2 linked regions of the Variovorax paradoxus genome follow. The protein of the gene in region 1 binds, or shares a complex with, the protein of each later gene. Links are inferred from orthologs where the notes say so. Each region holds a gene or a part of one and is shown on either strand. Other genes may lie near its edges.

The links.
Region 2: the proteins of trxB (region 1) and trxA are in contact, whole or in part, in a crystal structure (PDB 1F6M), measured with the Escherichia coli proteins. The link is inferred for Variovorax paradoxus from one-to-one orthologs.

The regions. Positions count from the first base shown.
Region 1 is NZ_CP102931.1:5,220,790-5,223,924, forward strand. Bases 1-2,814 are described here. They hold trxB (thioredoxin-disulfide reductase), read left to right. Parts: upstream 1-834; coding sequence 835-1,794; downstream 1,795-2,814. Other genes in these bases: NWF24_RS24685 (Crp/Fnr family transcriptional regulator), read right to left, coding at 1-654; rpmB (50S ribosomal protein L28), read left to right, coding at 1,967-2,200; rpmG (50S ribosomal protein L33), read left to right, coding at 2,212-2,385; NWF24_RS24705 (DesA family fatty acid desaturase), read right to left, coding at 2,521-2,814. Outside these bases: more of NWF24_RS24705, read right to left, coding at 2,815-3,135.
Region 2 is NZ_CP102931.1:3,693,522-3,696,591, forward strand. Bases 183-2,931 are described here. They hold trxA (thioredoxin TrxA), read left to right. Parts: upstream 183-1,265; coding sequence 1,266-1,598; downstream 1,599-2,931. Other genes in these bases: NWF24_RS17430 (PD-(D/E)XK nuclease family protein), read right to left, coding at 183-1,108; rho (transcription termination factor Rho), read left to right, coding at 1,784-2,931. In the rest of the region: more of NWF24_RS17430, read right to left, coding at 1-182; more of rho, read left to right, coding at 2,932-3,049. UniProt on the Escherichia coli protein: Participates in various redox reactions through the reversible oxidation of its active center dithiol to a disulfide and catalyzes dithiol-disulfide exchange reactions.

The sequences.
Region 1 (3,135 bases):
TTCCTTGACGATCATCGATCCGTCATCCATGGTCTGCACGAAGCCGCGCTCTTCGAGATCCTTCATCACGCGGCTCACCATTTCGCGTGAGGCACCGACCATCTTGGCCAGGTCCTGGCGGGAGATCTTGTCGCGCACCTTGAGATTGCCGGCACCGTCGTCGATTGCGAATTCGAGCAGCGAGCGGGCCACGCGTCCGTAGACGTCCATCAGCGCCAGCGACTCGATCTTTCGGTCGGCATGGCGCAGGCGCTGCACCAGGCCGCGCATGATGTTGTAGGCCATCGAGGAGTTCTCGGGCAGGCAACGCGCGAAGGCGTCGCGGCCCAGCATGAGCACGTCGCACTGGATTTCGGTGCGCACGGTGGCCGAGTGCGGCTCGTCGTCGATCAGGCTCATCTCGCCCAGGTAGTCGCCGGGATGCAGCGTGGCAAGGATGACCTCGCGCCCGCGGCTGTCGGCGCTGGTGACGCGTGCGCGCCCGGTCAGGATGATGTAGAGCGCATCAGACTTCTTGCCCTGCTCCACGACGACTTCTGCACGCTTGAAGCGCTTCTTGATGATCGCGTCCGCGATGCTGGCGGACTGCGTGGCCGTCAGCGACGCGAACAAAGGAACGCGCCGAAGCAATTCGAGGTTGGACAGCATCGACATTTATCAATCCCTGAGACAGCGCACGGAGCGACCCAGAGGGCAAGCCAATGGATTACTACAATCGCGCGCATTGAAAACACCGTTCACCCGGTGTTGAACCGGGCAGTGATACTCCATATATATCGCTACCACCCTGAAAATGTACACGCTGACGCAGCGCATATCCTAGGTTTTCTACCCATGTCCGCTTCCCAACACGCCAAGGTTTTGATTCTCGGCTCCGGTCCGGCCGGCTATACCGCCGCCGTCTATGCAGCCCGCGCAAACCTTCAGCCCCTGCTCATCACTGGCATCGCCCAGGGCGGGCAATTGATGACCACGACCGAGGTCGATAACTGGCCGGCCGACGTTCATGGCGTGCAGGGCCCCGACCTGATGCAACGCTTCCTGGAGCACGCCGAACGCTTCAAGACGCAGATCGTGTTCGACCACATCAACAAGGTCGACCTGAGCAAGCGCCCCTTCACCCTCACCGGCGACAGCGGCACCTACACCTGCGACTCGTTGATCATCGCCACGGGTGCTTCCGCGAAGTATCTGGGCCTCGATTCCGAACAGAAGTTCATGGGCCGCGGCGTCTCCGCATGCGCGACCTGCGACGGCTTCTTCTACCGCGAGCAGGAGGTCTGCGTGATCGGCGGCGGCAACACGGCCGTCGAAGAGGCACTCTATCTCGCCAACATCGCAAACAAGGTGACGCTGGTCCATCGCCGGGACAAGTTCCGCGCCGAACCCATCCTGATCGACAAGGTCAAGGAGAAGGTCGCCGAAGGCAAGATCGTGTTGAAGCTGCACAACGAACTCGATCAGGTGCTGGGCGACGACTCGGGCGTGACGGGCATCCGGATCAAGAACACGCAAACCGGCGCCACCGAGCAGATCGACCTCAAGGGCTGCTTCATCGCCATCGGGCATCACCCCAACACCGACATCTTCCAGGGCCAACTGGAGATGAAGGACAACTACATCCTGACCCGCTCGGGCCTGCAGGGTTTTGCCACGATGACCAGCATTCCGGGCGTCTTTGCCGCCGGCGACGTGCAGGACAACGTGTACCGCCAAGCCATCACGAGCGCGGGCACCGGCTGCATGGCGGCACTCGACGCCCAACGCTTCCTGGAGCAGGACGGCGCCCTGTAGCCAGTGCGGGGCCCAAAAGGGCTATAATCCGAGGCTTTGCCGAAACTGGGCTCTTTCACGAGCTTCGGCAAAGTCGGGGTACCGCCACCCGTTTCTGGCGAGGTCAAGCTGCAAAACACCCTGCAATCGCCCTGATTGCGCCGGTGCCAGCTGTTCAAGAAAGAGTGTCCTCATGGCACGCGTATGCGACGTAACGGGCAAAGGCCCGATGGTCGGAAACAACGTTTCCCACGCCAACAACAAAACCAAGCGCCGGTTCCTGCCGAACCTGCAATACCGCCGTTTCTGGGTCGAGACTGAAAACCGCTGGGTTCGCCTGCGTGTTTCGAGCGCTGCACTGCGCCTGATCGACAAGAACGGCATCGACGCCGTGCTCGCAGACCTGCGTGCACGCGGCCAAGCTTAAGGAGCTGAAACATGGCAACGAGCAAAGGCGGACGCGAAAAGATCAAGCTGGAATCCACCGCGGGTACCGGCCACTTCTACACGACCAGCAAGAACAAGAAGACGATGCCTGAAAAGATGTCGATCATGAAGTTCGACCCGAAGGCGCGCAAGCACGTCGAATACAAGGAAATCAAGCTGAAGTAATTCGGCTCCGGTTTTCTCAATAAAAACCCGCTGCTAACCCAGCGGGTTTTTTTGTTGCCCGTCGATTTGCAATGCAAGGATGGCGGGCACAAAAAAGCCGACCCTGAGGTCGGCTTTTCATTAAGCGCGGAACCGTTAAGCGCGAGCAGCGCGCAGGCGGGTCGAGAAGTCGCGCAGACCGGCAATGCCGCTGGCTTCTGCCCGATGGCACCAAGCCGCCAGATCGGCCGCCAACTGCTCGCGCGATTGCGAGGTGTTCAGCCAGAGCTGGCGCAGCTCTTCGCGCATCGTGACCATCTTGTCGAGCACCGGGTGGGCGGCGCGGGCCTGCACGACATGCGAGCGGGCCGAAGCAGGCACCTTGTCGTCGTCGCGGTGCAGCCAGCGCTTGGCTGCCTTGAGCACCGACAGGTCGGCACCCTTGGTCTTCAACGCATCCAGCTCCTGGCTGGTGGCACGGCGCATTTCGCGCGCATAACCGGCCATGACTTCGTAGCGGTTGGCGATGACGGCCTCGAGCGTCTTCTCGTTGGCCACAGGCTGGATGTCGCCCATCAGCATCTTCGGTGGCACCTTCTTGACCTTGGCCCAGCCGAGCTTCTGGAACGCCTGGATGTAGATCCAGCCGATGTCAAACTCGTACTTCTTGACCGAGAACTTGGCCGAAGTCGGGTAGGTGTGGTGGTTGTTGTGCAGCTCTTCGCCACCGATGATCAGGCCCCAGGGCATGATGTTGCGGCTGGCGTCGGG
Region 2 (3,070 bases), 1.5 Mb from region 1 along the record:
CGGTGAAGGACAGCAGCGTGGCGTCTTGTGGTTTCTCGCTGCGTGCCATGAATGCACACCACGCAGACCAGTCGCGCTGGCCTTCGCGGCGCAGACGGGCTTCGAGCAGTTGTACGGTCGGTGCATCGCCGTCGGCGCCGCTCTTGAGCCATTCGAGCACCTGGTCGCTGGCGGCGTCGTGGGCGCAGGCGCGCAGCGCGCTCATCAGCGTGGCGGCGGCGCGCGTGGTCGAAAGCTTCCAGCCGGTTTCGTCGTGCGTGACGACGCCTTGCGCGCTCAACTGGGCGCTGATGCGGCGCGTGAGGGCGCGGTCGGTCGCGACCAAGGCGACCGGTGCGCGGTCTTCGGCGAGGTGGCGCAGCACGCAGGCGGCGGCGAGCTCGGCTTCGTCTTCGGGGTCGAGGGCGACGTGCGAGGCACAGGTCTGCGCCGCTACGTCGGAAGGCACGAGCGAGAGATGAAGGGCATGGTCGCCCCACAGTTTGCAGAGAGATTGCGTGAGCGGATCGGTCTGGAAGCCCTCGAGCACGATCAGCGCATCGACCTGCGCGCGCGTGGACTCGCGCTGAAGCACGTCGGTTGCGTAGCCCGAGGTCGAGGTCCACGCGACGGCGATGCGGATCAGCGCGCTTTCGATGCGGAACCACTCCGATTCGCTGCCCGCCTCGGCCACGCCTGCCGCGCGCTGCGCCCAATCACCGCCCCGTTCTTCGGGCGTCACGGCAGCCGCAAGAGGCGCCAGTTGATACGCCAGCTCGACGACGCGGCCGGCCAAGGCAAAGCGCTCGGCGTTGAAACCGGCCTGCGACAGCAGCGCCTGCGCCGTGACGAGATCGCGCGCCATGTCGTGCGCGATGTCGTAGCCAGTCGGCACGAAGCCGCCCGCGCTGCGGGCCCAGTTGTGGGTGGTTTCGAAGCGCGGCACGAAGCCGGGGCTGCCGCATCGCGCCCACATGGCGCGCGCCACGCCCATCAGCTGCGCATAGGGCACCAGCACCACGGTGCGGGCGGCATGCAGCTGGCGCTCGGCGAGCGCGCGGACGATCCGCGCGACGACGCCGTCGGCGGGATCGCACCACAGAGCCTGGACAGGGTGGCCTTCGTTCATGTTCTATCGAGGGGTTGGAGAGCGCGTGGACGTGACGCGCAAGGGCTTTGGCTATCGCCGCCATAGCGGCCCTGCAAGGCACGCCACCCCTTGGTTTCTGTCACAATGACCAGCACTTTAGCTGCACCGAAACTCTCTGCGCACAAGGATCCATCACATGGCCAGCGAACTCATCAAACACATCTCCGATTCCTCCTTCGAGGCCGACGTGCTCAAGTCCAGCCAGCCCGTGCTGGTCGACTACTGGGCCGAATGGTGCGGCCCCTGCAAGATGATCGCCCCCATCCTCGACGAAGTGTCGGCTACCTATGAAGGCAAGCTGCAGATCGCCAAGCTGAATGTGGACGAGAACCGCGACATCCCCGCCAAGTTCGGCATTCGTGGCATCCCCACGCTGATGCTGTTCAAGGACGGCCAGCTGGCCGCCACCAAGGTCGGCGCCATGAGCAAGGCGCAACTCACGGCCTTCATCGACCAGCAACTCGCTTAAGCGACATTTCAACCGGCCAGCGCGCAATGCGTTGGCCGGCGCGTTTTTCCTGTCATAATCTCTCTCAGTTCACCGGCCCTTTCATTCAGGCAACCGGTTCGAGTTCCCCGGTTGGTGAGGCAGTTCTCGCTTCACATCCAACCTCCCCCCGTTTTCCGTTCGATTACCCCGCGAGGGGTCATTCCATGCACTTAAACGAACTCAAGGCACTCCACGTGTCTGAAGTCCTCAAGCAGGCTGAAGCGCTTGAGATCGAAAACGTCGGCCGCATGCGCAAGCAGGAGCTGATGTTCGCGATCATCAAGAAGCGCGCAAAAGCCGGCGAGCAGGTCTTCGCCGACGGTGTGCTCGAAATACTGCCCGACGGCTTCGGCTTCCTGCGCAGCCCCGACACCAGCTTCACGGCCAGCACGGACGACATCTACATCTCGCCCAGCCAGGTGCGCCGCTTCAACCTGCACACCGGCGACATGATCGAAGGCGAAGTGCGCACGCCCAAGGACGGCGAGCGCTACTTCGCGCTGACCAAGCTCGACAAGGTCAACGACGGTCCGCCGGAGCAGAACAAGCACAAGGTGATGTTCGAAAACCTGACGCCGCTGTTCCCCAAGGAACAGATGAAGCTGGAACGCGACGGCGTCAAGGGCGAAGAGAACATCACGGGCCGCATCATCGACATCATCGCCCCCATCGGCAAAGGCCAGCGCGCCCTGCTCGTGGCACCGCCCAAGAGCGGCAAGACGGTGATGATGCAGCACATCGCCCACGCGATCAGCGCCAACTACCCCGACGTTCACATGATGGTGCTGCTCGTCGACGAGCGCCCTGAAGAAGTGACCGAAATGCAGCGCACGGTGAAGGGCGAAGTCATCGCTTCGACCTTCGACGAGCCCGCAGCGCGCCACGTGCACGTCGCCGAAATGGTGATCGAGCGCGCCAAGCGCCTGGTCGAACTCAAGAAGGACGTGGTGATCCTGCTCGACTCGATCACCCGCCTGGCCCGCGCCTACAACAACGTCGTGCCCTCGTCGGGCAAGGTGCTCACGGGCGGTGTCGATTCCAACGCCCTGCAGCGCCCCAAGCGCTTCCTGGGCGCCGCGCGGAACGTGGAAGAAGGCGGCTCGCTGACCATCATCGGCACCGCGCTGATCGATACCGGCAGCCGCATGGACGAAGTGATCTTCGAAGAGTTCAAGGGCACCGGCAACTCCGAAATCCACCTCGACCGCCGCCTGTACGAAAAGCGCGTGTTCCCGTCGATCCAGCTCAACCGCAGCGGCACGCGCCGCGAAGAACTGCTGCTGGCTCCCGAGATCCTGCAGAAGACCCGCATCCTGCGTCAGCTCATGTACAACATGGATGAGATCGAGTCGATGGAGCTGATGCTCAAGAACATGAAGGCGACGAAGACCAATGTCGAATTTTTCGACATGATGCGTCGCGGCGGCTGAGCATCACGCTCTTCCGCAAAA